4 regions of the Devosia sp. MC1541 genome follow, and region 3 is predicted to be linked to each of the others. Evidence: predicted binding sites of a transcription regulator. Region 3 holds the regulator's gene; each other region holds the start of a gene.

Region 1 (7,330 bases), on a different contig from region 3:
AATTTGAAATGCTTGACCGCATTGGTCACATAGATCTTTTTTCGGTCGATCCTGACCCGACCCAAAACCTCATCAAACACTTGCCCTGCAGGCCCAATGAAGGGCTTGCCCGCCAGATCCTCGCTGTCTCCGGGCTGTTCCCCGACAAACAAAACCTCCGCGTTTTCCGGACCTTCGCCAAACACTGGCTGCGTGGCGAATTCGTGGAGCGGACAGTTTTTGCAAGAATGGATTGCCTCCCGCGCATCGGCCAAGGTTTCAATATCCACCGGTTGCGCTGCCACAACCCGGTCCTGCATCCGCATATGGCGCGAAGGCGGTTGCGAGCTTGCCTGCGCAATCATCTGCACTTCCATCGCCTTGGCATCGCGGATGAGGCTTCCAATCTCCTCGGCCTCAGGCAGGTTCTTCCAATATTTGACCGGCATCTCCGATTTCATCATCGACACCTTCAACCGCGCCGGATTGAAAATGGAGCGATAATAGGTGCGCCAATCGTCCTCGACGCTATCCTCTTGCGGAACATCGCTCTTTTGGCCGCCCGGCCCAAAAGTGAGCGTCTCCGTGTCCCAAAAGGCGCTGGCATAGGGTGTGATAATGGCCCAATCCATGCTGGCAAAGCGGCGTGCGAAAAAGGGCGCAGTCGTCTCGAGCACAAAGTGTTCCGGCTCGAACCACGAGACAAAATGTTCGCCATTGGCGCAGCTCTCGTCTTCGAGCCGCCGAAACCGCACAAAGGCTTTCATCTTGTGGCTGTCTCGTCTCACCCCAGAGGCGAGCCGCGTCAGTAGAAGCATGTCGCGATCAGAGGCCACATGCACCAGTGAGCGGTCTTTTTGCAGCCGCCACAACAATCGATAAAGCCCGTCGAACCGCGCAGGATCGGAGTGCTGTATCGCGCCACGCGCCAGCTCCATAAATTCCTTCGGCACGGCCCCCACGGGGCCATTGGCTTCCGGCAGTAGCTCCTCCCCCGCTTCAAACAGCCCGTTTTGATCTGTCCCAAAACGCCAAACAACGTCATGCGGCGCAACGCCTGCCACCAACAGGCGACGCGCCTTGCCGCGCCATTCTTCAAGATCGTTGGGCTTGCTCAGTCGGATCGCCAACATAGCGCTTAAAACAGGCTCATTTGCTCAGGATGCGGGGCGAGCCTTTCGCGAAGCTTTGCGTCGTCGGTCAGCCCGCCCGGCGTCCAATCGGAGGCAGCGATGAAGGGGCGAACCTTGTCGATAGACGCGGCCATCCTCGCCACATCTTCAAGCCGGAGGCGCTGGAACCGACGCGAAGCGATGATGCGATCGACGCTACGCACGCCAAGCCCAGGCACGCGCAGCAACATTTCCCGATCGGCGCGGTTCACATCCACGGGAAAATTCTGTCGCTGTTTCAGAGCCCAAGCCAATTTGGGGTCAATCGCAAGATCAAGCAGCCCCTGATCATCCCCACCCGAAACAATTTCAGGAACATCAAATCCATAAAACCGAATAAGCCAATCGGCCTGGTAGAGCCGATGTTCCCGCATCAGCGGCGGTGCCTTCAGCGGCAGGCGCGACGATGCGTCGGGAATGGGCGAAAATGCAGAGTAATAAACTCGTTTGAGCCGATAGCCCGAATAAAGCCCCGCCGCGCGGGTAAGGATTGCGCTGTCATTGGCCCCGTCTGCGCCCACAATCATCTGCGTGGACTGCCCGGCAGGCGCGAATTTTTGCTTCTTGGCCTTGCTCAACAGCTGCTTTTTATCGGGCTTGGTCTCGTCCAATTTGCCCCGCAGATTGGCCATGGCCGTACGGATTTCCGAAGGTCGCTTTTCCGGTGCCAAGGTTTCCAGCGCCACGTCGGTCGGCAGCTCAATATTGGTCGAGAGACGATCGGCCCACCGCCCGGCCTCAATCAGCAGTTCCGGCGCGGCATTTGGGATAACCTTAAGATGGATATAGCCCTTGAAATGGTGCACTTCGCGCAGCGCTTTGGCCACGCGCACCATCTCCTCCATCGTATGGTCCGGCGATTTAATTATCCCCGATGATAGAAAAAGGCCTTCAATATAGTTGCGACGATAAAAATCGAGCGTGAGGTTGACCACCTCTTCGACAGAGAACCGCGCGCGCTGAACATTGGAGGACGAACGATTGATGCAATAAGCACAATCATAGATGCAGAAATTGGTCAGGAGCAGCTTGAGCAGGCTAATGCAGCGGCCATCGGGTGCGTAGGAATGGCAAATGCCGCTCCCCTCGGTCGAGCCAATCCCCTTGCCGTCCGAACTATTGCGTTTCTCCGTGCCGCTCGACGCGCAAGACGCGTCATACTTGGCTGCATCGGCGAGAATAGCGAGCTTTCGGTTGAGAGTCAGCGGAGCCATTGTTCATCCTTTGTTCTCACCCTTGTAGCGCGACAAGCGGCGGGATGAAAATAGGATTGCAGGAATGTGAAGTGGACTTATCCCCTCCCCTTCACAGCCTGTTAGAATGTCGACCCACAAAAAGACGCAGGATCAATCAACCGAAGTCAGAACCACAATTCAACGACATTACCGGCGCGAATGGAATGGTCAGCCGGCCGATGTCACGAACTATAGCCGCCTTCACACCTTCGATCGACGCCAGCCTGCGGCCCGAGCTTCTTGTTCGGAACAAAACCAGCGCTCTCCATGCGACGCGCTAATGCGGGTCTCGGCGTAATAACGCTGCCCGGGAACGTGGTAGATCTTCTCGCCACGAGTGCTGACGTTGCCCTTAATGTTGCAACGCGTTCCTTCTTGCGCAAAGCTGTCAGATACCGGAAAACAGAAAACAATCGCGATAAGCGCGAGAGCCACAATAGAAATATTCTTCGTCATGAAATCCTCCGCAGGGATTTCATCATAGCCAATAATGTCTCGCAAGTTTTGTGAAACACCATACTCTTAACTGGGACGAGCCAGAACATGGATAGCGATCACACACGCCTATTCAATTACACATTCGGCAAAATCTATGTGCTCTATCTGCAAAAAATTGAGCGTAAAGGACGCTCGAAAGAGGAACTCGACCAGGTCTTGTTCTGGCTCACCGGCCACAATGCGCAGAGCCTGGCCGAGGCGATAGCAGATGAACGCACGCTTGAAGCTTTCTTTGCCCGAGCGCCAAAACTCAATCCTGCTAAGTCACTCATAACGGGCGTGATCTGCGGTATCCGCGTTCAAGACATCGACAATGAGACAGTCCAGAACATCCGCTTCATGGACAAATTGGTCGATGAATTGGCCAAGGGCAAAGCACTCAACAAGATCATGCGAAGCTAAGCCAAGCGCCCGCTCGATACTAAACCGCTGCATACCGGCAGAAATCAGTAAGTATTATTCACTCAACCTCCTTGACCGCGCCCTAGCCGATCAGCGTAAGTCTCTGAACGAGCACAAATTGCGGGCGGGAGAGTAAGTATGAAATTTGCGTGTTTTGGAGCGGCGGGGCTCATGGCTTTGGCGCTAAATCCGGCTTTTGCGCAAGCCGAGCCAAGCCAAACCAATCAAGATTTCATGGTTTTGGAAGCCGGTGTGCCAGCCGATTTGCTCCCGGGAGCTGCCGTTGGTGACGAACTGGGCGAGTATAGGTTCACGGTAGAGTTCGCTCCGACACAGAACAACGAATTCGCTCTGATCAAAAACATGCTGCAACGGTCTGGCGTTTTTTCCGACGTTCTCGATGAGCTTTCCGACCAGATCGCCCTTCCTGAGAATGTACCCGTGATTTTCCAGGAGTGCGGCAACGCCAATGCATACTGGAGCCGCGACGACCATACCGTAACCATGTGCTACGAACTCGCGGCCCAGTTTTTCGATGATTATTCGATGCTGGACAACAAGTTCGCACCAATCTTCCCATGGGCGGACCACCGCCAAGTCACCATCGGCTCAACGCTTTTCGTGCTTCTGCACGAAATCGGACATGGCATGGTGACACTCTTCGACCTGCCTATCACGGGCCGCGAAGAAGACGTCGTCGATCAGTTCGCAATCTTTATACTGACCAATTCCGATGAGGAGGATCAGGCTTTAGCGGAGCGTCCGTCGCGTCTAGCCCTCCTCGCCTCATATGGCATGATGAGAACTGAACTGCCGATGGAACGTGCGCCGCGCCACTACTGGGGCGATGAGCACAGCCTAGCGAAGCAACGCGGCATGGATATGCTCTGCTTGGTATTTGGCTCCGATCCCGACGCTTATGCCCTACCAGTAATCCCCGGCTTCTCCATGATCGCCGACTACGCCGAGCAGAACCCGGACGCCTTCACATCTCCTGCACTGATTGAAGCGCTCAACCGGACGGACGATTTCAATCTCATCCCGTGGATGCGCGCTCAGCAGTGCCCAATGGCCTACGCCAAATATGAGGCGAGCTGGGACTATTTGATTGAAACTTTCATGACCCCGAAGTCGAACTGAGCGGGAACGAGGAGACACACATGAAAATCACATCTCTCGCTCTCGCCACAGCGGTTCTCTCCCTCGGCGTAACGGCCGTATTGGCTCAGGACACCGGCACAGCAGGTGATCTTGAAACGCCAACCGTGATCGAAAAAGTCGAGCTTGATGCTCTCGAGCCTGGCGCAGCGGCGGGTCAACAACTGGGTCAGCATCGGTTCGTCGTGTCCTTCGAGGCAACGACAACACGTGAAGAAGCGCTCGTGCGCACGACGCTACAGAATGAGCCAGCGTTCATTGGCTTGCTGGACTCGCTTGCCGATCAGATTGCCCTACCGCAGGACGTGCCGGTCCGATTTAAGAACTGCGGGGAATCCAACGCGTACTGGAGCCCGGCCCTAAAAGAAATAAATATGTGCTACGAGCTCTTAACCGGGTTCAACCAGAGCTTTCAGGAGAAAGAGGACGCCTATCGGAACGCCTCTAAGTGGGCCGACCAGGTCGAAGTTCTTCTCGGCTCAACGGCATTCGTAATGCTCCACGAGATCGGCCACGGCATGGTCGATTTGTTCGAACTACCCGTCACGGGCCGCGAAGAAGATGCCGTCGACCAGTTCGCCACCTTCCTGTTGCTCGCGGCAGATGAACCCGGGCAACCCCTGCAGGAGCGCTCCTCACGCCTCGCTCTACTGGGTGCCTACTTCTTTGAAAGCTGGCTTCCGATAGGGGTGGAAGTGAACCCTAGATATTGGGCCGATACCCATACATTCGGCGCCAAGCGCAGCATCGACATCATGTGCCTGCTCATGGGTGCTGCCCCGGAAACCTATGCCGACGTCGTCGTCTCGGGCGCTGCGATGCTCAATAGTTTCTACCATGACCACCCCGAATTCATCGTCGGTCGTGAAAACGAATGGATTGAGAAAACTGATGATCTCAATCTTGTACCGTTCAGCCGTTCCAACAAATGCGCTCAGGAATACGCACGCTACTCTGGCGGCTGGAAATACCTCATTGAGACGTTCATGACCCCACAGGCGAACTGATCTGTCTCATATTCCCCAATCACAAAGCCCCGGCATCGGTCGGGGCTTTTCTGTTTCTCCTGCGTCGGACTGTTCATCAATCGACACCAATCCGTTGCCTATTACGCAGTTTCTGAACCCCTAATCCTGACATACATTCAGTCTCGAACAACGGCGCACTGGCGCCGCGCTAGGAGAATACAAAATGTCCCTGGAACTTGGCGGCATTCACCATCTGACTGCAGTGACGGCAGATGCACCGCGCAACCTGAAATTCTACACGAAGACCTTGGGCATGCGTCTGATCAAGAAGACGGTCAATCAGGACGACACCTCGGCCTATCACCTGTTTTACGGTGACGGCGTTGCCTCGCCCGGCGCAGACCTGACCTTCTTCGACTTCCCCACCATGCGTGAACAGCGCGGCAATCACACCGTCGGCCGCACCGGCCTGCGTGTTGATAGCGAAGCGACCTTGCAATGGTGGAAGGAGCATTTGGCTGATCAGAATGTTGCGACCAGCGGCATCAAAGAACGCTTCGGTCATGTCTCGATGGATTTTGAGGATTTCGAAGGCCAGCGCTTCCGTCTCCTCGTCGACGACAAGAACAAGGTTGTTCCTTGGGCGAAGTCGCCAGTCCCTGCCGACAAGCAGATTATCGGTCTTGGCCCGATTACGCTGTCTGTGCCGGAGCTGGCTCCAACCGATGCTATGCTGACCCGCGTCATGAACATGCGTCAGGTGCGCAACTATCCGGCCCGCGACAGCAAGGGCGAGGTCTTTGTCTACGAAATGGGTCCCGGCGGTCCGGGCGCTGAAGTGCATGTCTCGGTCAATCCAGATCTGCCACGGGCTCGCCCGGGCGCTGGTGGGGTGCACCACGTCGCCTTCCGCACCAAGGATCAGGATGATCTGCGCGCCTGGATCGACCGGATCAACAGCTTCGGCATTCGCTCCTCGGGCGAAGTGGAACGCTTCTACTTCACCTCGCTCTACTTCCGTGAGCCGAACGGTATCCTGTTCGAACTCGCGACAGACGTTCCCGGCTTTGCTGCCGACGAACCAATGGAAACTCTGGGCGAAAGCCTAGCGCTACCACCATTCCTGGAGCCGCACCGCGCTCAAATCGAGGCGGGCCTCAAGCCGCTCGAATAAAAACTAAAGGCCGGAGGAAACTCCGGCCTTTGCTTTTTTGTCTTATGGTCGGGAGGGAGGGAGCCCGTCGTCTGCCGCGCGCCCTCCCATGCCAAGTCCCATTCCCATCCCGCCGCCAGTGCCACCGGCGCCCCCTCCCCCTTGGCCACCGCCACCGCCTCCTTCACGTCCACCTCCTGAACCCGCGCCACGCCCGCCACGAGCACCGCCAGCGGCAGGACGTGTGGGTCCTTGCATTGGAATTTCGAGGTCTTTGGGAATGGGATCCAGGTCAAGCGCATCGCGAATATAATTGCGCAGCGACACCACAAGGTCATGGGTATGGATTTGATTGCCAGCCACCAACTCTCGCGCCGCCTTCTCGGCAAGCCGCACCTGTTCATCAGTGCCCAAAAGAATAATGTCCGACAGTGCGGCCTCCACCGCATCGCGCACCTGGCGCACCCTTTCGAACATTTCATCGCTCATTGTACGCGGCGAGCTTTCGACCTCCCCACTTTCGGCAGCGGCTTTTTCCGCTGCACGGATGTCACGCAAATGGCGCGGATCAACCGAAAGGCGCCCGGTAAAGGAACCACCCAAAACCTTATAGGCAGCGATCAGCGTCTTAAGCCGCTCATTGATTTGGCGGTTCATTCGCTGCTGGCGCTGCTGAATGGTCGTCATCATCACCAGTCGAATGCCAATACCAACCAGAGCAAACAGAGCGATGCCAATCAGACTTGTGAGCACTCCCTGCCACGT
Region 2 (7,330 bases), on a different contig from region 3:
AAAGGTGATTTTGCCATCGGGGCGCGGATAGGTTTTGCCGGGGCCAGATTTGCGCTTGAGCTTTTCGGCGTCGCGCGTTGGCACGCCCGCCAGCTTGAGCGGGGAGGCCTTGAAAATGGTTGAGAACCAAAGATCGGTGCCAATTGCCAGCGAGCCAAAGATGGTGCCGAGCCTGCTCCAGAGAGGCTTCGCATTGGCGACGCCTTGCAGTTCTTTGGCGATACCTGTACGCATGATCGACTTGCCGAAATCCTCGATCCGATCATGGGCGCGCCCAGAGGCGACCGCAGCGCCGACCGCATCGGCGGCACCGATACCGGAGAGAATGGCGTTGTGAATGGCTTTCAAGCGCGGGGCATTCATGAAACCGGCCGCGCAGCCGATGAGGCCACCGCCGGGGAACGCAAGGCTCGGTATGGATTGCCAGCCACCCGCCGCAATGGTGCGCGCACCATAGGATAGTCGCTCGCCGCCCTCTAGGAGGCTGGCGATGGAGGGGTGGGTTTTAAAAGCCTGAAACTCGTCAAAGGGCGAGAGGCTTGGGTCGGCATAGTCAAGATAGGTGACGTGGCCGACATAGAGCTTGTTGTCTTCGGCGTGATAAACGAAGCCACCGCCATTGGTGTCATTGCCGAGCGGGAAGCCGAGGTAATGATCCACCCTGCCCGGCTGGTGTTTGTCTGGCGACACCTGCCAAACTTCCTTGATGCCGAGGCCATAGTGCTGTGGGGTTTTCGCGAGATCAAAACCGGCGATCACATGTTTGGCGAGCGAGCCGCGCGCGCCTTCGGCGATCAGCGTATATTTGGCTTCGAGCGTGATGCCTTCGGCAAAACCATCCTTGGGATTGCCGTCACGGTCGCGCCCAAGGTCGCCGGTGATGATGCCGCGCACCGGGCCGTTTTCTGATTGCAACACGTCGACCGCAGCGGTCATCGGGAAGATATCGACGCCCAATTCAGTAGCTTGTTCACCCAGCCACTGCACCAAGCGGCCAAGGCTGATGATCACACCATCCTTGGTTTTGAGTTGCGGGGGCACGAGGGCGTGCGGGAGCGGGAAATCACCGGTTTTCGTCAGGAAATGATAGGAATCGCTGGTCACATCGGGGCCGACAGGCGCGCCTTTGAGACGCCAATCGGGGATCAGCGCGTCGAGGCCGATCGGGTCCATGACGGCTCCGGAAATAATGTGTCCACCGATTTCGGCAGCTTTTTCCACGACGGTCACGGCAATGTCAGGGAAACGCTGTTTGAGGCGAATTGCAGCGGCAAGCCCGGAAGGACCGGCCCCGACAATCAGCACATCTGTGGACAGTATCTCTCTATTGCCGGCTTCAGCCATGTGGATTCTACCTTTGGGGCCCGCGCGCGACTGTTCGCACCCGTTGGGGTGTGACATAACAGGGGCAATGTCTCAAGATCAGCAACTCAACAACGACGAATTGCTCTCGGTTCTCGAATGGTATCGAGCAGCCGGGGTCGACCTCGCCGTGGGTGAGGACGCAATTGATCGGTTTGCGCAGAAGACACAACAGGCTGCCGCGCCGCGCGCTGCTGTACAGTCTGTGCAACAGGCGTCCCAGCCTGCAGCCCCGCCGCCGCTGGCGGGACCAATCGGTGGCGACCCGGGTGAAGCCCAAAGATTGGCCTCAGAGGCCCCAACTTTAGAGGCGCTTAAGGCAACCCTCGAAAGCTATGACGGGTGTGGCCTCAAATTTCGCGCCACACAATTGGTGTTCGGCGAGGGCAATCCTGAGGCCAAGATCGTTATTATCGGCGATCCTCCGGGGGCAGATGAAGACCGTGAAGGGCGACCATTTGCGGGGCGAACTGCGGATTTGCTGACGCGGATGCTCGCCTCCATCGGGCTCGATTGGGACAGCGTTTATGCGCTCAACACCATTCCGTGGCGTCCGCCCGGTAATCGCGCGCCGACGCCCGAAGAGCTTTCTTTGTGCCTGCCCTTCCTGCACCGCCATGTTGAGCTGATCGGGCCGCGCCTCGTGATGACGATGGGCCAGATGGCGACGCAGACTGTGTTCCAGTCCACCAGCAGCATCATCAAGATGCGCGGCAAGTGGCAGGATGTGAGCATTGGCAGCCATAGTGTGCCAGCGATTGCTACGCTGCCGCCCGGCTATCTGTTGCGCAACCCGGCTGCCAAGCAGCAGGCTTGGCGCGACCTCCTAAGTTTCAGATCAAGAATGGCAGAATTGTCTCTGCCTTAAGTCTGTGTTCGTACTTGCTCAAAGATAATCCCCGGACTGTTCGCGGTGTGTCGCGTTACGGTCATATTGGACTGGTTGAAGACCAGAATAATTTAGCGGGTACGTTTTGCGGCATGGCTTCCGTCATTAAAATTTACGCCCTGTTCCTCGGCTCAGCACTCCTGATGTTCGGCGGCGGCCTGCAGGGGCTTTTGCTTTCCGTCCGTGGCGCAGAAGAAGGCTTCTCACTGTTTTCGCTCGGTCTGATCGGCACGGGCTGGTCGATAGGCTTTGTGGCTGGCTCTATCTTCGTGCCCTTTGTGGTGCGCAAGGTCGGGCATATTCGCGCCTTTTCGGTGATGGCGGCGATCGGCACTATCACGATCCTTCTCAATCTCTTGATGATCAACGATGTCAGCTGGATCGTGTTGCGCGCGCTCTCTGGCTTCTGTTTTGCCGGCGCGGCAATGATCGTCGAGAGCTGGCTCAATGAAGTGGCTGACAATCGCAGCCGCGGCACCATCTTCTCGATCTACACCACCATCAATATGACCGCCTCGACCATGGGCCAGTTGGCCATGTCGGTCACGGGCACTGCGGGCTATATCCCCTTCATTATCGGCGCGATCAGCTTTATCTGCGCGGTTTTGCCAACTGCCATGACGTCGAGCCCACAGCCGCGTCCTCTGACCTCGGCCAAGCTCGACCTGCCCCTGTTGATCAAGACATCGCCCGTGGCGGCTGTTGCCGCGCTCTGCTGTGGCATGGCCAATGGTGCGTTCGGCACGCTCGCGCCGGTCTACGGCTTTGAGCAGGGAATGGACGCCAGCGGTATTGCGCTGCTGTTTGCCATTGCCGCTATTGCTGGCGCTATCGGACAGATCCCCTTTGGGCGCTTGTCCGATAAGATCGACCGCCGCAAGGTTATGGCAGGCTTGGGTTTTGGCGCAGCGGCCGTGGGGCTTCTGGTTGTCCTCTTTAACCCTGGGCCCGGCTTCCTGATGTTCGCGCTATTTGGCCTTTATGGGCTGGCGGCGAACCCGCTCTACCCGATCTCTGTGGCCCATGCGAACGACTTTGCCGTCGATGGGCAATTCGCCAAGGTGGCGGGTGGGATGTTGCTGATCCACGGGATCGGCCTTGCCATCGGCCCGACGGCTGCGTCGATCCTGATGGGGCAAATTGCGCCGATGGCGCTGTTTATGGTGACGGCAACGTTCCACGCGCTGGTCGCCGCCTTTGCACTGCTGCGTATGCGCGCCCGCAAATCGAAAGATGCGTCGGAACGCGCGCCATTCAAACCAATGGGGACTGAGACGCCAGAAACGGTGAATCTTGATCCGCGCAGTGACATCGAAGCGTCGCAGGATTTTTCTGTTGCGAGCGAAGAAGCTGTGCCAGAGGAACTGCGGAACACGAATGGAGACGGCTATGTTCAAGGCAGCAAGGTTTGACGATCGGGCGTTTCGTCCCCTTTCGATAGCGGTCGTGGCGGTTTCCGATACACGTACTCTGGAAACTGACACTGGCGGCGCGCTGTTAAAGTCACTGCTCGAAGCGGATGGCCACATCTGCTTTGAGCGCGTGGTAGTGCGCGACGACATTCAAAAGATCCGCGCCGTGGTGCAGGGCTTTGTCGCCAACCCCGATGTTGACGTGGTGCTGACCACCGGCGGCACCGGGTTTTCGGGGCGCGATGTGACCCCAGAGGCCATCGAGCCTTTGTTCGATAAGCGCATGGAGGGGTTCTCCGTGCTCTTCCACCAATATTCGGCAACGACGGTGGGCACGAGCTCGATCCAATCGCGGGCGACTGCGGGGTTGATTGGCGAGACCTTTGTGTTCTGCCTACCGGGTTCGCGCGGCGCCTGCCGCGATGCGTGGGAGGGTATTCTCACTCACCAGCTCGATTACCGGCACAAGCCGTGCAACTTCGTCGAGCTGATGCCCCGGCTCTCGGAACGATAACAGCATAAAAAAACGGCGCCTGAGGGCGCCGTTTCTTTTTCATTAGTGGCCAGCGAAACCTTCGCCCGGACCTTCGCCTTCCGGCTTTTTGACAAACCAAGCGGCAATCAGCATCAGCACGGTGGCAATGCCACCGCAGATGAAGCTGGCTCGAACGCCTGCTGCCATAGCTTCTACCGGGGCAATGCCCTCAGCCATTTGCGCGGCAGAGGTCAGGCTCATCAGCGCCACGAAGAGCGCAATACCCGCGGCACCAGCAACCTGCTGCACCGAGCTCAGGGTCGCACTGGCGTGCGAGTAGAGCGGCTTAGGAACGGAACCCATGGCGGCGGTGAACATTGGGGTGAAGACGAACGCCAGACCGATGCTCATGATGATGTGGGCGGCGACAACCAGCCAGACCGGGGTATCGGTACCGACAAAGCTGAAGAACCACATGACAGCGGAAACGGCGAAGACGCCCGGCACCATCAGCGGACGCGGACCGTATTGGTCATAGAGGCGACCAACGAGCGGCGCGAGAACGCCCATGATCAGACCACCGGGCAGCATCAGCATGCCGGTCTGCAGCGTATCAAGACCGAGAACCTGCTGGGTGTAGAGCGGCAGCATGATCGAGGACCCGAGCAGCGCCACCATCGCCAAAGAGGCGGTGACCAGCGAGACAGAGTAATTGCCGTGGGTCAGAACGCGCAGATCAAGCAGAGCCTTGTCGGACTTCTGCAGCTGGATCTGGCGCCAGACGAAAATGGCCATAGCGACAACGCCGACGACCACAGGAACCCAAGCCGGCATCGACGCGCCCTGCTCGGCGGCGTGTTCAACACTGCCGCCATGACCGCCGCCGCCTAAGCTCGAGAGACCGAAGACCAGACCACCGAAACCGAGCGCCGACAGGATCACCGAGATGACGTCGAGCGGGGTCTTGCGCGGTTCGGAAACGTTCTGAACCTTGAGGTAGCCGACGACCAGCGTAACAATCGCAATCGGCAGGGTGAAGTAGAACATATAGCGCCACGCGAAGTGGGCGAGGATGAAACCACCAATGGTCGGGCCAATGGCAGGCGCCACCGACATAACGATGGAGATATTGCCCATCACCTTGCCACGACCATTTGCAGGAACCAGCGACATAACGGTGGTCATCAGCAGCGGCATCATGATCGCGGTGCCAACGGCCTGCACGACACGACCGACAATCAGCAACTCAATGCCTGGCGCAATCGCACAAATCAAAGTGCCGACCGAGAAAATCGAGATCGACGCCGTGAAAATCGGACGCGTGTGGAAGCGCTGGAGCAAATAGCCGGTGATCGGGATCACGATGGCCATAGTCAGCAAAAATGCTGTCGTCAGCCACTGGGCAGAACCAGCCGTGATGTTGAGATCAATCATGAGCTGCGGAATGGCAACGCTCATGATGGTCTCGTTCAAGAACATGACAAAGGCCGACACCAGCAAAAGGGCTATGACCAGATTATTGCGCGCCGCATCTTCCGGCTGGTGTGGCGCAGCCTTAACGGCTCCGTCCATCGTCGCTTGCGACATCGTATTACCTCAAAAAATAAGCGCAAACAGAACCGACGACGGGAGGCCGCTCTGGTTCAGTTGCGATGCAGTGTCTAATTTCGGTGTCAGGTCATGTCAGTAGGATGACACTAGGGCATCCAACGCGCCTTGGGCGTCTTGGAGAACTGCGAGTGAGCAAGACAGAGCCAAGTTCTCTATGCCCCTTGCCTCCCTTCGTAAAGTCTTGAAGTGCATGGCAGCCTTGACCATATGACGCACAAAGGCACCTCGCGGAACTTATTTGTTCTTGTTACGTTCTCCTAATTAACCTAATGAGAAGATGTCGGCTGAAGAGCGCGATTCTTCCGTCGGGTTTGAGCTGGAGACACCAGATGGCGCTTTATCAGGCCCCCTCTTTCGAAGCATTGGAACGTCTTAGCCGCAGCAGGGATGCAGACCTGACGCGCCGCGAACTGGTCAACCCGGATCGTATTCGCGGGCGCGGTGCGCAGTCCAATGCCAGTGGCCGATTTGAAGCGTTCCAGCGCGAAAGTTTTGACGATGGTTGGGACAATGTAGAGCCCATGCCGGTGTTCGAAACGGTGGAACACACCGAACGCGCCAAATCGATCATTACCAGCAACGACAGTCCCGATATCGCCTTTGAGCGGTCCATCAATGCTTATCGCGGTTGCGAGCATGGATGCTCTTATTGCTTTGCGCGGCCAAGCCACGCCTATCTCGGGCATTCGGCCGGGATTGATTTTGAGCGCGATATTTATGTGAAGACCAATGCGGTTGAGACGCTCAAGGCCGAGTTCGCCGCCAAGAATTATCGTCCAAAGCCAATTGCCATGGGCACCAATACCGACCCCTACCAGCCAGCCGAGCGCAAGCACCAGCTGACCCGTGGGATTTTGGAGGTGATGCTGGAGACCAAGCATCCGGTGATGATCACCACAAAATCGGCCCTTATTCTGCGCGATCTCGATCTACTGGAGAAATTGGCAAAGCTTGGACTGGCCAAAGTTGCGATTTCGGTGACGTCGATGGATCACAAGCTGAGCCGCAAGATGGAGCCGCGCGCCTCATCGCCTGCCCGTCGGCTTGAGGCCATAAAGGGGTTGAGTGAGGCCGGGATACCGACCGCAATTTTTGCGTCGCCCATGATCCCGGCGATCAATGATATGGAATTGGAGCGCATTCTCGATGCGGGCAAGGCGCAAGGAGCGATCAGCGCGCAGATGATCTTGCTGCGCCTGCCCGGCGAGGTGCGCGATGTGTTCCGCGAATGGCTGTTGCGCCACTTCCCTGACCGCGTACGGCATGTGCTTTCGCTGGTGCGCGATACGCGCGCGGGGAAAGATTATGACTCGCGCTTTGGTACGCGCATGACCGGCGAAGGCCCCTATGCCACGCTGCTGAGCCAGCGCTTTGAAAAGGCCCGGGAGCGCTATGGGCTCGACGCCAAGCTGCCACCACTGCGCAATGATCTTTTCGTGGCGCCCAAGCTCGAAACCAATCAGCTGAGCCTTTTCTAAGCGGCTAGCACTTTTGATTTGATCAGATCGAGCACGGCGGGATTGGTGTAGTCAGGCGTGGCAAGGGTCGCGCCTGCTTTGCGCAGTTCGCTTTCGGAAATGC
Region 3 (7,330 bases):
AGCTGCGCTCGCGTGCGTGGTTCGATAATCCCGACAATCCAGACATGACCGCGCTCTATCTTGAGCGCTACATGAACTATGGTGTGTCGCGCGAAGAGCTGCAGTCCGACAAGCCGATCATCGGCATCGCGCAGACCGGCTCCGACCTAAGCCCTTGTAACCGTCACCATATCGTTCTGGCTGAACGTCTGCGCGAAGGTATTCGCGAAGCAGGCGGTATCGCCATTGAGTTTCCGGTTCACCCGATTCAGGAAACCGGTAAGCGCCCGACGGCAGGTCTTGACCGTAACCTGGCCTATTTGGGCCTCGTGGAAGTTCTCTACGGCTATCCGCTGGACGGCGTGGTGCTGACCATTGGTTGCGACAAGACCACACCCGCCATGCTGATGGGCGCGGCGACGGTCAATATTCCGGCGATTGCTCTCTCGGTTGGCCCGATGTTGAACGGCTGGCATAAGGGCGAACGCACGGGTTCTGGCACCATCGTCTGGAAGGCCCGCCAGCTGCTCGCCGCTGGCGAGATCGACTATCCAAAGTTCATTGAACTGGTTGCGTCTTCGGCCCCGTCGACTGGCTATTGCAACACCATGGGAACAGCGACAACGATGAACTCGCTGGCTGAAGCTCTCGGAATGCAGTTGCCGGGTTCAGCAGCGATTCCAGCGCCTTATCGTGACCGTCAGGAAATGGCCTATCGCACTGGCAAGCGTGCGGTAGAGATGGTTCGTGAAGACCTCAAGCCATCGGACATTCTGACCAAGGAAAACTTCCTCAACGCTATCGTGGTCAATTCGGCCATCGGCGGCTCGACCAATGCGCCAATCCATATCAATGCGATTGCCAAGCATATTGGTGTCGACCTCAATATCGACGAGTGGCAGGAGCATGGGCACAAGGTGCCGCTCTTGGTGAACTTGCAGCCAGCGGGTGAATATCTCGGTGAGGACTATTACCACGCGGGCGGTGTGCCTGCGGTGGTGAATGAGCTGATGAAACAAAAGCTTATCCACGAGAACGCCCCAACCGTGAACGGCAAATCGATTGGCGAAAACTGCCGAAATCGTCCGATTGAAGACGACAAGGTCATCCGTCATTTCGACAATCCGATGAAGGCGGAAGCGGGCTTCCTCGTGTTGCGCGGGAACCTCTTCGACAACGCCATTATGAAGACTTCGGTGATCAGCCCCGAGTTCCGCGAGCGCTATCTCTCGGATCCGCAGCATCCGGGCATGTTTGAGGGCAAGGCGGTGGTGTTTGATGGTCCTGAAGACTATCACCACCGGATCGACGATCCCTCGCTCGCTATCGATGAACACACGCTGCTGTTCATGCGCGGTGCGGGGCCAATCGGCTATCCAGGCGCTGCGGAAGTCGTGAACATGCGTCCGCCTAGCTATCTGATTAAGAAGGGCATTTCGTCCCTTGCTTGTATCGGTGATGGTCGTCAGTCGGGCACGTCGGGTTCGCCTTCGATCCTCAACGCGTCGCCTGAAGCGGCGGCTGGTGGCAACCTCGCGATCCTGCGGACGGGCGACCGGGTGCGGATCGACCTCAATAAGGGGGAAGCTGACATCCTCATCTCGGACGAGGAAATCGCTGCTCGCCGTTTGGATCTGAATGCAGAGGGCGGATATAAATTCCCCAAGCATCAGACCCCTTGGCAGGAAATCCAACGCGGCCTGGTCGGCCAATTGGGCGACGGCGCCATTCTGCGTGGTGCCGACAAGTACCAGCGCATTGCCCAGACCGAAGGTCTGCCACGCGACAATCACTAAGCGCGATATGCGTGAGAAAGGGCCCGCGAAAGCGGGCCTTTTTATGCGTCCAGCCAGCGTGGCCGCGATTGGCCTATCTGTGGCTTTTGGCTGGCACTTATGGGCGTCAGCTTTGGCGCGGACATGGCCTTTTAGGGCGCGAAGGGGCGCGTTCTTTAGAGCGGGGATATATGAAAATGGAGGCGGCGCTCGGGCTTAGCCGTGAGCGCAATGCTCGGCTTTGCGCGTGTACTGGCTCAGCGCCTGTGATGTCGAAGGTCGGCGAGCGGGCGTTGGAAGAATATACGCCACTCCGGGGCGCGGGGAGTATCGTGGAGGCGTGTTACAAGAACCAACGCTGCGCAGAACAAAGGGGCAGAGTTTTTCAACTTGCCCCTCCGCCAATTCAGTACTTCCGCATCAGGCCGACCAGACGGCCTTGAACCCGGACCCGATCGGGCGGGAAGATACGGGTTTCATAGGCCGGGTTTGCCGCTTCCAGAGCGACCGTATCGCCCTTGCGGCGCAGACGCTTCAGGGTTGCTTCCTCATCGTCGACAAGGGCCACGATGATTTCGCCGTTTGAAGCCGTATCCTGCTTTTTGATGAGGACCGTGTCGCCATCAAAAATGCCTGCGTCGATCATCGAATCCCCGCGCACTTCCAATGCGTAGTGTTCGCCTGAGCCGAGCATTTCTGGCGGTACAGCGATGGTGTGCGAGTGGGTCTGGATTGCCTCAATGGGCGTGCCTGCTGCAATGCGGCCCATAACCGGAATGGAGATGGGGCGCGCATAATCGTCAGCGGCGGATGGAAGTGCACGCGCTGGGGGCGCGGCGACCTTGCCGAGAGTGCCTTCAATGACGCTGGGCTCGAACTTTGCCTTGCGGCCGCCCAAGGTCGGGTTCATCGAATCCGGTAGCTTCACCACTTCGAGCGCACGGGCGCGATTGGGAAGGCGGCGGATAAAGCCGCGCTCTTCGAGGGCAGTGATGAGACGATGAATGCCGGATTTGGACGCCAGATCAAGCGCATCCTTCATCTCGTCGAATGACGGAGGAATACCGCTCTCCTTCATCCGCTCATGGATGAACATCAGCAATTCGTGTTGTTTTTTCGTCAGCATCGGCCCCAGACCCAGAATCGGAACATAGACGGAACGACTATATGTGTTCCTCAAATGTTCTGCAAGTGTTGCCATGTTCCTGTCAGAACTGCCAAACGGCTGTAATATGCGCATGCATAGATGTGTGATTTTGGCCGATCCAAGCCCGAGCCCCAAACATGCGTAAACGCGTCACAGGCACAGTGCGGCGTTGAGGAGCAAATGCGACTCGTCAGCAAGACGGAACAGATTTAAAAAACCTTAATTTTCAACTTGCCAACCAAGCGTGTTCGCTCGCTAGATAGGCAGGAGAGATTTTTGTTCGTTTTTTGCACACTCATTGGGGGTTAAAATGACCGCTCTAACGAAATTCGGTCGACGCGCCTTTCTTTCGGCGGCCGCACTCGGCGTCGCAGCTCTGTCGCTGACCGGGTCGGTATTGGCGCAGGATGTGACCAAGATTGCAGCTGTGTGGACCGTTCCGGTTGAGCAGCAGTGGGCATCGCGCCTCCATCTCGCGCTGATCGCAGCGCAGGAACGCGGCGAGATCGAATATGTGTATTCGGAAAACGTGTCGAACACCGACTATGAACGCGTCATGCGCGAATATTCGGAGCAGGGCGCTAAGCTGGTGATCGGTGAAGCCTTCGGCGTTGAACAGCCAGCGCGTGCCGTTGCGGAAGAATACCCAGAAGTGATGTACCTGATGGGGTCCTCGCTCCAGCCAGTTGAGCCAAACTTCGCCACCTTCGACAACTTCATCCAAGAACCAAGCTATTTGACCGGCATGGTTGCGGGCATGAAGACCGAAACCAATAAGATCGGCATGATCGGTGGTTACGCTATTCCAGAAGTGAACCGTCTGATGAATGCCTTCATGCAGGGCGCACTCTCGGTCAACCCAGAGGTGAAGTTCTCGGTGAGCTTCATCAACTCCTGGTACGATCCTCCGAAGGCCAAGGAATCGGCATTCGCTATGATCGATGCGGGCGCTGACATTCTTTACGCAGAGCGTTTTGGCGTGTCTGACGCTGCCAAGGAACGCGGCGTTCTGGCCATCGGCAACGTGATCGACACCGCAGCGGATTACCCAGGCACCATTCTGGCGTCGGCGCTGTGGCACGGCGAGCCAATGATCAACAAAGCAATTGCCGACATTAAGGCTGGCAGTTTCACCGCTTCGGATTACGGCATTTATGCCTTCCTCGAGCACGGTGGTTCGAGCGCAGTTTATGATGAAGCGCTTGCTGGTGCGGAAGCAGTAGCTGCCGCTAAGGCCAAGGAAGCTGAAATCCTTGCTGGTACTTTCAAGGTCGACATCAACGACGCTGAACCAAGCTCCAGCATGTAATCCTTTTTCTGGCCGGGTGTGGGTTTTCCCACGCCCGGCCTATTCTATTTTTTGGGGGCGGCAATGACCGACCAACAGGGGGATGTGGTGCTCTCACTTGAGGGTATCACCAAGCGCTTTGGCAAACTCACCGCGAATGACGGGATTAATCTCAGTCTCAAGCGGGGCGAAATCCTAGCCCTTCTGGGGGAAAATGGCGCCGGCAAGACGACATTGATGAACATTCTCTTCGGGCACTATGTGCAGGATGAGGGTGTGGTTCGTGTTGCGAGCGAGGCTGGCCTTCAAATTTTGCCTGCCGGTTCGCCTGGCGCGGCGTTGAAAGCCGGTATTGGCATGGTCCACCAGCATTTTACGCTGGCGGAAAACCTCGGCGGGCTCGACAATATTCGTCTTGGCACCGAGGGCATGTTTGCGCTTGGCGGCAAATCTACGGCGCGCAAGAAGGTGGAAGCCATTATTGCGGAGAGTGGGCTTGATGTGGACCTCGACCGTCCTGTCGCCAGCCTCACCGTAGGCGAAAAGCAGCGCGTTGAAATCTTGAAGGCGCTCTATCGCAATGTCCGCGTGCTTATTCTGGATGAACCCACCGCGGTTCTGACCCCACAAGAGTCCGAAGGGCTCTTCACCGTTCTGCGCCGCTTGGCTGCGAATGGGCTGGGCGTTATTTTTATCTCTCACAAGCTGGGAGAAGTGCTCTCCGTATCGAGCCGTATTCTGGTTCTGCGGGGCGGCCGCAAGGCGGGTGAGCTCGTCACTGCAAATTCTGATCGGCGCGATATTGCCGATTTGATGGTGGGCAAGGCTGTGGCTGAAGTGAAGCGCACGCCCGCAACGCCGCGCGAGCCGCTGATGAGCTTTGCCAATGTGTCGCTCAAGCAGGGCTCGACCCGTCAATCGCTGCGCAATGTCAGCTTTGAACTCAAGGCTGGCGAAATCATCGGTCTGGCCGGTGTGTCGGGCAATGGCCAATCGGGCATTGCGGCACTGATCTCGGGGCTTGCTGTTCCGGATGCTGGCGAAGTGCGTCTTTACGGCGAAGCGCTGACCAAGGCGGACCCGCGTGCGCTGGTTCAGGCTGGTGTGGCGCGTATGCCGGAAGACCGCCAGCATGACGGCGTTGTTGGCACGATGAGTGTTGCCGACAATATTGCCATTGAGGAAGTGCGCAGCGCGCCGTACTCGCGCTATGGCCTGCTCAATCGTAAAGCCATGCAGGAGCACGCGACGGAAGCGATTGCGGCCTATGACGTGCGTTGCCCGGGGCCGGACGCCGAAGCGCGGCTGCTCTCTGGCGGCAATGTGCAGAAGCTGATTTTGGCGCGCGTTTTGGAGCGTTTGCCGCGCGTTATTCTGGCGAACCAGCCCACACGCGGCCTCGACGTTGGCGCGCAATCGGAAGTCCATCGCCGCATTATTGCAGCGCGTGACCGTGGCGCCGCCGTGATGGTGATTTCGGAAGACCTGGACGAATTGTTCGCGCTGGCGGATCGCTTCCTTGTGGTTCACGCCGGGGAGGTCAGCGACGCTGGCCCTAGCGAAAAGCTCGACCGCGGTACGATTGGTTTGTTGATGGCAGGGCAGGCAGCATGAGTTTGCGTCTTGAAAACCGCGCTGACGCTTCTGTCGCGCTCAAACTGCTGGTTTCGCTTGGCTCCGGCATTGCCGCGCTCTTGCTGGTGGCTATTCCTGTTCTGGCTGCGGGGCAAAACCCGATTACGGCCTATGGCCTGATGGTGCAGGGCGCGTTTGGCTCGATGTTCGCGTTTTCCGAAACGCTGAACCGGGCGACGCCGCTTATCCTGACCGGGCTCGCCTGCGCAGTCGCGTTCCGGGCGAAGCTTTGGAATATCGGCGCGGAAGGCCAGCTCTATATAGGCGCGCTCGCGGCGGTGCTCGTTGGGAGCGGCTTGCTGCAGATGCCGCCAGCGTTGATGATCCCAACGGTGATGATCGCGGGCTTTATCTGCGGCGGCATGATGATGGTGGTGCCAACCATGCTCAAGCAGCGCTTTGGCGCTGATGAGGTGGTAATTACGCTACTGCTGAACTTCGTCGTTATTCTCTTTGTGCAGATGCTGATCGAAGGGCCGTTGAAAGACCCTCTGGCGATGGGCTGGCCGCAATCCATCCCGCTCGACGCGGAAGCAAAATTCTCCAAGCTCATTCCCCGTCTGCGGATGCACTGGGGGCTGATCGTCGGTATTGGCGCGGCCATTGTTCTTTGGATTCTCGTGCGCAAGACCGTGCTCGGCTTCGAGATCAAGGCCGTGGGCGAGAACCGCGATGCGGCTAAGTTCGCAGGCATCCCGGTCAATGCGACCATGCTGAAAGTGGCGCTAATTTCGGGTGGTCTCGCCGGTCTTGCCGGTGTGTCCGAGGTTGCAGGCGTAAAGGGCTATCTCTCGGCTGATCTCTCGCCGGGCTTTGGCTATTCGGGGATTGTCGTGGCCATGCTTGCGGGGCTTTCGCCGATTGGCACCGTGTTTGCGGCGCTGTTCGTGGCCTCGGTCTTTGTGGGTGCGGACTCGATGAGCCGTGCGACCGGCATTTCGAACTATCTCGCTGACCTCGTTGTGGCGCTGTCGCTGCTCTGTGTGCTGGTCGGTACATTCTTCCTGCGCTTCCGCGTTCGCTTTGAACGCAAAGCCAAGTCTGGTGCGGAGGCGTAAGAATGGACGTCGTATTCGAAATCATCGGTTCGGCCAATTTCTGGGCTGCAGCAATCCGTATCGCCACGCCGCTGATCTTTGGCGTCTTGGGCGCGCTGATCTGTGAGCGGGCAGGGGTGCTCAATCTCGGGATTGAGGGCATTTTCGTTGCTGGCGCCATGGCCGGTTGGCTCGCCGTGTTCCTCGGAGCAGGGCTGTGGGGCGGCGTTATCGTTGCCATGCTGGTTGGTGCGATCTTCGGCCTGCTGCATGCTGGGCTGACCGTTGTGCTCGGCCTATCGCAGCACGTGTCGGGCATTGGCATTACGCTTTTGGCGACCAGCCTATCCTACTTCACCTATCGCACGGCGCTGCCGAATGTGACCTCGCCACCGCGTATTACCCCGTTCCAGCCGCTTGATATTCCGGTGCTTTCGGACCTGCCATTCATCGGCCCGGCGCTGTTCCA
Region 4 (7,330 bases), on a different contig from region 3:
GGGTGCTCTTCGCCATTCTAATCGGGCTTGTGACCTGGTTCCGCTATAGCAATCCAGAACTGGGTGTGGTGATCGCCTTGGCCATGGTGATCAACATGATCGTTGCCGGTACATTCGGTGTGCTCATTCCATTAACGCTGGATCGTTTGAAAGCGGATCCGGCGATTGCATCGGCAGTTTTCGTGACGACGATTACCGATGTGGTTGGCTTCTTTGCATTTTTGGGAATTGCCGGGCTGTGGTTCGGACTATTCTAACAAACAGTCATGCGAACGCATCCGCGTGACTGTTGCAGAATGGTCGCTTGCATCCCGTCTCTATTGTCATTAGCGTTTCATTTACCATCTGCCGCGCGGTGGCGGCTTGGTGTGGACGACTGACAAGGAGCGATCTCATGCGCAGTCAACCGAAGCCTAATCTGTGGATGACCATGAGTTGGGCACTGGTGTGCCTTGTGTCCATGGCACTGGTTTTTTCGATTGTAGCTGGCGTTGCTTAAACGCCGGGACTAGTCTCTCCCAAGAGTTCAGGAAGGGCGCCTGGCCACCGGGCGCCCTGCTTTTTTGGTTGAGGAGACTGCGGTGAAGCTATTGATCGGGAATCGCAATTATTCGACGTGGTCTTTGCGTCCTTGGCTCGTACTCAAGCATTTTGACATCGCTTTCGAGGATGAAGTTCTACAACTTTCTGGCCCGAATTTCCGTGATGTCCTAGCGCAACATTCGCCCACCGGGCGTGTGCCGCTGCTGATCGATGGGGAGCTGCTGATCCCGGAATCAATCGCCATCATCGAGTATCTTGCCGAGACATTTCCGGAGCATGCAATCTGGCCGCGTGATCGGGCGGAGCGCGCATTGGCCCGTGCCGCAGCAGCCGAAATGCATGGTGGGTTCTCGGCATTGCGCAATCACGCCCCGATGAACCTAAGGGCTTCGCACCCAGGTAGGGTGGATGCGGATGTGGTGCGTACCGATTTGTCGCGCCTCGAAGCGCTGTGGGGGAATTTTCTGCAGAAATCGGGCGGGCCCTATCTCTTTGGCGCATTCTCGGCGGCTGATGCGATGTTTGCCCCTGTCGCGACGCGCATTCGCACCTATGAATTGCCAGTGACGGATTTGGCTGGTCTCTATGTCGAGGCGATTTATGCGCTGCCCGCCTTTCAGGCTTGGCGCAATTTGGCGTTACAGGAACCCTGGATCGTTGACGACGATGAGATCGACGTTATTCAGGGGCGTGTCGCTCCGGGAAATTTGGCATGATTCATATGGTTAAACTCTGCGTTGGGATTTCCAGCGTGGAGGAACTCGAAAGCTACCGCTATGAGCGCGCTCATTGGTGGGGCGCTGATTATGGCGAGGACGTGCACGTTCACCGGACGCGTATGACGCCCAAACGCGGCGACGAGATGGAAGGCAAGGCGTCGATCTATTGGGTCATCGCAGGGTCTATCGGTTGCCGTCAGAAGATCCTGCGGTTTGGCTCGCACACCAGTGAAGAGGGGATCAACTATTGCGATTTGATCCTTGATCCAGAGATTGTCCGGACCGTGCCCTATCCCAAGCGTCCTTTCCAAGGCTGGCGCTATCTTCGGCCAGAGGATGCTCCGCCTGATCTGGGCGTCGGGGCGAATGACGATAGCGATAACTCGATGGAGATCGCCGCTGAATTGGCACGGATGGGGCTGATCTGACGGGGCGCTGAACCCCACCCTCGATCCGTCCCCCGGGGGCGCAGGGGCGATGGGTCTGCACCACAGGGTGAGCGCAGGCTTTCGCTTTGCGGGGCTGGCTGTGCTCAGTTTGTGATGGGGAAGTGTATATAAAACAGGGGCCTAGTGGCCCCTGTTGAGAGTTTGAATCTATTCGGCTGCGCGGGTCGCATATTGAGGACGTCGTTCGATGACCTCCTTGAGGTACTTGCCCGTATAGGATCGCTTATTCGCCGCAACGGTTTCTGGCGTGCCTGCGGCGACGACTTCACCACCACCATCGCCGCCCTCAGGGCCTAGATCGATCACCCAATCGGCGGTCTTGATGACTTCCAAATTGTGTTCAATGACGACAACGGTATTGCCGCCATCGACCAGTTCCTGAAGCACTTCTAAGAGCTTGGCGACGTCGTGGAAGTGAAGGCCCGTGGTTGGCTCGTCGAGCATGTAGAGCGTGCGGCCAGTGGCGCGTTTCGACAGTTCCTTCGACAGTTTCACGCGTTGCGCTTCGCCGCCCGAGAGGGTCGTTGCCGGTTGGCCAACCTTGACGTAGCCGAGGCCGACGCGCTGGAGGGTGGCGAACTTGTCGCGAATGACGGGGACGGCCGCGAAAAACTCGACGGCTTCTTCGATGGTCATGTCGAGAACGTCGGAGATCGACTTGCCCTTGAACTGGACTTCCAGCGTTTCGCGATTGTAGCGCTTGCCCTTGCAAACGTCGCAGGTGACGTAAACGTCGGGCAGGAAGTGCATCTCGATCTTGAGAACGCCGTCGCCTTCGCATTTCTCGCAACGGCCGCCCTTAACGTTGAAGCTGAAGCGGCCCGGGCCGTAGCCACGTGCCTTGGCTTCGGGTAGGCCCGCGAACCACTCGCGCAGCGGCGTGAACGCGCCGGTGTAAGTGGCGGGGTTGGAGCGCGGCGTGCGGCCAATCGGGGATTGGTCGATGTCGATGACCTTGTCGAGATACTCGAGACCAGTGAGGCTTTGGTGCGGGGCGGGGACCACGCGTGCACCATTCAGGCGACGCGCAATCGCACTGTACATGGTGTCGATCATCAGCGTCGACTTGCCGCCACCGGAAACCCCGGTGATGGCGACGAACATTCCCAAAGGAATGTCGACATCGACATTCTTGAGATTGTTGCCTGTGGCACCCCTAAGCGAGAGCGATTTGCCCGTTTTACCTTCGCGGCGTTCGGCAGGGATAGCGATCCCCATGCGGCCGGAGAGGTATTTGCCGGTTAGAGAATCCGGGTGGTCTAGAATGTCCTGCGGCGTGCCTTCGGCAACAATATTGCCGCCGTTGACGCCAGCGCCGGGGCCAATGTCGAGAACATAATCGGCGGTCAGGATCGCGTCCTCGTCGTGTTCAACGACGATGACGGTATTGCCGAGATCGCGGAGGCGTTGCAGGGTTTCGAGAAGGCGGGCGTTGTCGCGCTGGTGCAAGCCGATAGATGGCTCGTCCAGAACATAGAGCACGCCGGTCAGGCCCGAGCCAATCTGGCTGGCAAGACGAATACGCTGGCTTTCGCCGCCCGACAATGTGCCGGAATTGCGGGACATGGAGAGATAGTCGAGGCCCACATCGATCAGGAAATTGATGCGTTCGCGGATTTCCTTGAGGATGCGCTCGCCAATCTGCTTTTGGGTCGGGCTCAGCTTGTCGGTGAGGTCATTGAACCACTCAGCGGCATTGCGGATCGACTTCTCCGTCACCTGACCAATGTGTAGACCATCGATCTTGACTGCCAAGGATTCTGGCTTGAGGCGATAACCGCCGCAGGACAGGCATGGCTTGGCCGACATGTATTTTTCGATTTCCTCGCGCGTGCCAGCGCTTTCGGTTTCCTTGTAGCGACGCTGCAAATTGCCGATGACGCCCTCAAACGCTTTTGACGTTTTGTATTGGCGCAGGCCATCGTCATAGACGAAGTCGATAGCAGTGCGGCCGGTGCCGAAGAGAACGGCGTGCTGAACTTCGAACGGCAGGTCTTTCCACGGCGTGGTCATGGCCGCGCCGTAGTGGGACGCAACGGCCGCGAGGGTCTGCTGGTAATAGGGCGCGCTGGTCTTGGCCCAAGGTAGAATGGCCCCGTCCTTAAGCGAAAGCTCGGTATCGGGGACGATCTGATCGCCATCGATGCCTTGCTCGGTGCCGATGCCGTCACAAACTGGGCAAGCGCCGAAGGGATTGTTGAAGGAGAACAGGCGCGGCTCGATCTCGGCGATGGTGAAGCCGGAAACAGGGCAGGCGAATTTCTCGGAGAAGGTCAGGCGACGCGGATTGCCCTTGTCGTCCTTCTCATCGGCGAATTCGGCAAAGGCAATGCCTTCTGCAAGACCAAGCGCCGTTTCAAAACTTTCGGCGAGGCGGCCGGAGATATCGGGTGAAACAACAAGCCGATCAACCACGACTTCAATGTCATGCTTGAACTTTTTATCGAGGGCCGGAGCGTCTTCGATCTCGTGGTATTCGCCATCGATTTTGACGCGCTGGAAGCCGCGGCGCATCAGCTCGGCGAGTTCCTTCTTGAACTCCCCCTTGCGGCCACGAGCGATCGGCGCGAGCAGATAAAGGCGTGTACCTTCCGGGAGCTCAAGCAGGCGATCCACCATCTGGGTGACGGTTTGGCTTTCAATCGGCAGGCCGGTCGCTGGTGAATAGGGAATGCCAACGCGGGCGTAGAGAAGGCGCAGATAGTCGTAGATTTCGGTGACAGTACCCACCGTCGAGCGCGGATTGCGCGAGGTGGTCTTTTGCTCAATCGAAATCGCGGGAGACAGGCCTTCGATGTGTTCCACATCGGGTTTCTGCATCATCTCGAGGAACTGGCGGGCGTAAGCGGAGAGGGACTCCACATAGCGGCGCTGGCCCTCAGCATAGATGGTATCGAAGGCGAGAGAGGATTTTCCCGAGCCGGAAAGGCCGGTCATCACAATGAGGCTGTCGCGCGGGAGCTTGACGTCAATGCCCTTGAGATTGTGTTCGCGCGCCCCGCGGACGATGATTTCGCGGTTTTGGCTCGGCGGGTTCTTCATCTGGTCGTCCATGCTTCAAATGGCGCAGCGGCTGCTGCACCATGGGAGTTATACGGATTTGGCGAAAGCCATCACATAGGCTCGCGTTGGGTTGCGCGCAAGAAATGCTAACGCGATCGTCAACGCAAAGGTTTTCGAGTCCGGTTCAAATGTTTTGTGAACGTAAAGGGAACATTTTATTTGAGCAAGCCCCGAATACTGCGCGACTTCGGAAGTCTGCTTGCATCAAGCCTGCTGACAGACCGTGTCAGCAGGGGCTTGACCGGCGGGCTTTGGTGTGGAACATTTTGAGAACATTAGTCAGTTGTTAAGAACCTGAAATGCGCGCCTGCACCGCGAGGCGGACTGGTTTAAGGTGGCTGACTTAGGTGAGTGTCCCGCACCGGGGATGGCCTCACCTCCTTGGAGCGTCCCGTAACGGTGCAGACCGGGACTGAATTCGGAAGGATTTGCCATGGCTGGCAGTGTGAACAAGGTTATTCTCGTGGGCAATCTGGGCAATGAGCCCGAAGTCCGCAACCTGCCGAATGGCGGTAAAGTTGTGAACCTTTCTATCGCGACTTCTGAACGCTGGAAGGACCGCAACAGCGGTGAACAGCGCGAGAAGACTGAATGGCATCGCGTGGTGATCTTCTCGGAAGGTCTGGCTCGTGTTGCTGAGCAGTATCTGCGCAAGGGTTCGAAGGTTTACATCGAAGGTCAGTTGCAGACCCGCAAGTGGCAGGACCAGTCCGGTCAGGACAAGTATTCTACTGAGATCGTGCTGCAGAACTTCAACTCGTCCATGGTGCTGCTAGATGGCCGTGGCGAGGGTGAAGGCGGCGGTGGCGGCGGCGGTTTCCGTGGTCAGCAGGAAGACGGTGGTTTCCGTGGCGTCAGCAACCAGGGCGGTGGCGGCGGCGGTGGCTACGGCAACCAAGGTGGCGCATCGCGTCGTCCTTCTTCCAATGCGCCAGTGTTTGAGCCAGGCGGCATGGATGATGATATCCCGTTCTGATGTCGCTTTAGCAGGCATAGAATTTTTGAAGGGCTGCTCGCGAGAGCGGCCCTTTTGCGTTTGCGACTGGCCAGAAGATGAGATTTGGGTTGGTGCGAGGGGGGATGCGCGTTAGAGTTTTGCAATATTGATGCAAAGCATAGGTTTGGTAGAGCGCTTTACACTCGGCAAACGTGGGAATTTTCTTGGAGGAAGAAATGGTACAACGACGTTCAGTTTTGTTTGGCATGGCACTGCTGCCTTTGGGTGCGGCCACGAGTGGAGGGTTGGTTATGGCGCAGGAGGCAAGCGCAGACACAATTCCAACCAGCGGGGGCGATCTGCTCATTCACCCAGTAAACCACGCCAGCCTCGTGTTGGAGTGGGGTGGCAAAGCGATCTATGTCGACCCTGTTGGCGGGGCTGAGCTCTATGCAGACTTGCCGCCAGCCGATGCTATCGTGATCACACATGGTCACCAGGACCACTTCCATCTGCAAACGCTCATGGCCATCGCTGGGGATGCCAAGCTGATTACCAATCAGGAAGTGTTCGACCTTTTGCCTCCAGCACTGAAAGCCAATGCAACTGCTCTGGCCAATGGAGCAGAGGGGAGCCTGCTCGATATTCCGGTGCGTGCTATTGCGGCGCACAACATCACGGCAGACAGGATGAATTACCATCCGGTGGGCGTTGGCAATGGCTACGTATTGAGCTTTGGCGATGTGACTGTCTATGTGGCCGGCGATACAGAGCCCACTGACGACATGCTGGCGCTAACGAATATCACCGTGGCCTTCGTGCCAATGAACCTGCCGTATACGATGACGCCTGACCAAGCGCTTGAAGCGATCAATACATTCAAGCCCAAGATTGTTTATCCCTATCACTTTGGGAAAAGTGACCTCAGTCCACTGGAAACAGGGTTGGGTGAAGGGATCGAGCTGCGCATGCGCAACTGGTACGCGTGAATTAGCTGTCGCGGAACAGGCGCCACGTTCCGCGGCCGCTTTCCTTGGCCTGATAGAGGGCCAGATCGGCGCTGTGATAAAGTGTGTCTGCCACATCGTCGGCCTGACGCACGGCGACGCCAATCGAAATCCCAATCCGACACGATTTGTCGCCGAACATCATGGGGGCGGCGAAGGCCTCCAAAATGGTGCTTGGTAGAGCGTGATCAAAGGGCTCGGAAGCATCCGTCACAATAGCGAACTCGTCGCCACCCAAACGGGCCACGAGTGCCGAGGGAGGGACGACAGCTTTAAGGCGGCGCGCCGTCTCAATGAGGCAGGCGTCTCCTGCAAGGTGGCCGAATGTGTCGTTGATGGTCTTGAAATTGTCGAGGTCGACGAGCAGGAGGGCGCCGACAACCTGAGGCTTGGTACGGCCATGCAGATCATCGAGGCAGGATTGGAAGCGGATGCGGTTGGCGATGCCTGTCAGTGGGTCGGTTTCGGCCAGTAGGCGGGTTTGTTCGACGAGTGCGTGTTCTGCCGTGATGTCCTGCTTGACGCCATAAATCTGCGTCGGGACGCCATTGATGTGATCAATGGCGGCGGTAATGCGCAGAATGCGCTTATTGCCCTTCGCCGTAGTGATGT

The links. Region 3 encodes LexA, which represses DNA repair genes until DNA is damaged. Its sites were predicted from a motif close to TGTTCNNNNTGTGTTCNG; they were not measured.
Region 1: HKD40_RS08845 (putative DNA modification/repair radical SAM protein) is a predicted target of LexA. The motif match lies at 2,366-2,383, and genes of this name have one in related genera.
Region 2: HKD40_RS11440 (PA0069 family radical SAM protein) is a predicted target of LexA. The motif match lies at 5,989-6,006, and genes of this name have one in related genera.
Region 4: uvrA (excinuclease ABC subunit UvrA) is a predicted target of LexA. The motif match lies at 5,032-5,049, and genes of this name have one in related genera.

Annotation. Positions count from the first base shown of each region.
Region 1 covers NZ_JABBDZ010000006.1:109,846-117,175, reverse strand. Annotated here, with positions in the region: gene HKD40_RS08850 (UdgX family uracil-DNA binding protein) at 1-1,112, opposite strand, end outside; gene HKD40_RS08845 (putative DNA modification/repair radical SAM protein) at 1,118-2,365, opposite strand; gene HKD40_RS17865 (hypothetical protein) at 2,588-2,842, opposite strand; gene HKD40_RS08835 (DUF2200 domain-containing protein) at 2,930-3,286, shown strand; gene HKD40_RS08830 (DUF4344 domain-containing metallopeptidase) at 3,425-4,426, shown strand; gene HKD40_RS08825 (DUF4344 domain-containing metallopeptidase) at 4,447-5,451, shown strand; gene HKD40_RS08820 (ring-cleaving dioxygenase) at 5,636-6,586, shown strand; gene HKD40_RS08815 (hypothetical protein) at 6,629-7,330, opposite strand, start outside.
Region 2 covers NZ_JABBDZ010000009.1:114,483-121,812, reverse strand. Annotated here, with positions in the region: gene HKD40_RS11465 (electron transfer flavoprotein-ubiquinone oxidoreductase) at 1-1,344, opposite strand, end outside; gene HKD40_RS11460 (uracil-DNA glycosylase) at 1,412-2,230, shown strand; gene HKD40_RS11455 (MFS transporter) at 2,278-3,663, shown strand; gene moaB (molybdenum cofactor biosynthesis protein B) at 3,641-4,177, shown strand; gene HKD40_RS11445 (MDR family MFS transporter) at 4,220-5,725, opposite strand; gene HKD40_RS11440 (PA0069 family radical SAM protein) at 6,079-7,227, shown strand; gene HKD40_RS11435 (HAD-IA family hydrolase) at 7,224-7,330, opposite strand, start outside.
Region 3 covers NZ_JABBDZ010000001.1:309,610-316,939, reverse strand. Annotated here, with positions in the region: gene HKD40_RS01460 (IlvD/Edd family dehydratase) at 1-1,775, shown strand, start outside; gene lexA (transcriptional repressor LexA) at 2,161-2,880, opposite strand; gene HKD40_RS01450 (BMP family protein) at 3,212-4,210, shown strand; gene HKD40_RS01445 (ABC transporter ATP-binding protein) at 4,274-5,803, shown strand; gene HKD40_RS01440 (ABC transporter permease) at 5,800-6,882, shown strand; gene HKD40_RS01435 (ABC transporter permease) at 6,885-7,330, shown strand, end outside.
Region 4 covers NZ_JABBDZ010000004.1:22,110-29,439, reverse strand. Annotated here, with positions in the region: gene mgtE (magnesium transporter) at 1-257, shown strand, start outside; gene HKD40_RS06105 (glutathione S-transferase family protein) at 582-1,259, shown strand; gene HKD40_RS06100 (DUF1489 domain-containing protein) at 1,256-1,690, shown strand; gene uvrA (excinuclease ABC subunit UvrA) at 1,859-4,753, opposite strand; gene ssb (single-stranded DNA-binding protein) at 5,208-5,750, shown strand; gene HKD40_RS06085 (MBL fold metallo-hydrolase) at 5,948-6,700, shown strand; gene HKD40_RS18170 (GGDEF domain-containing protein) at 6,702-7,330, opposite strand, start outside.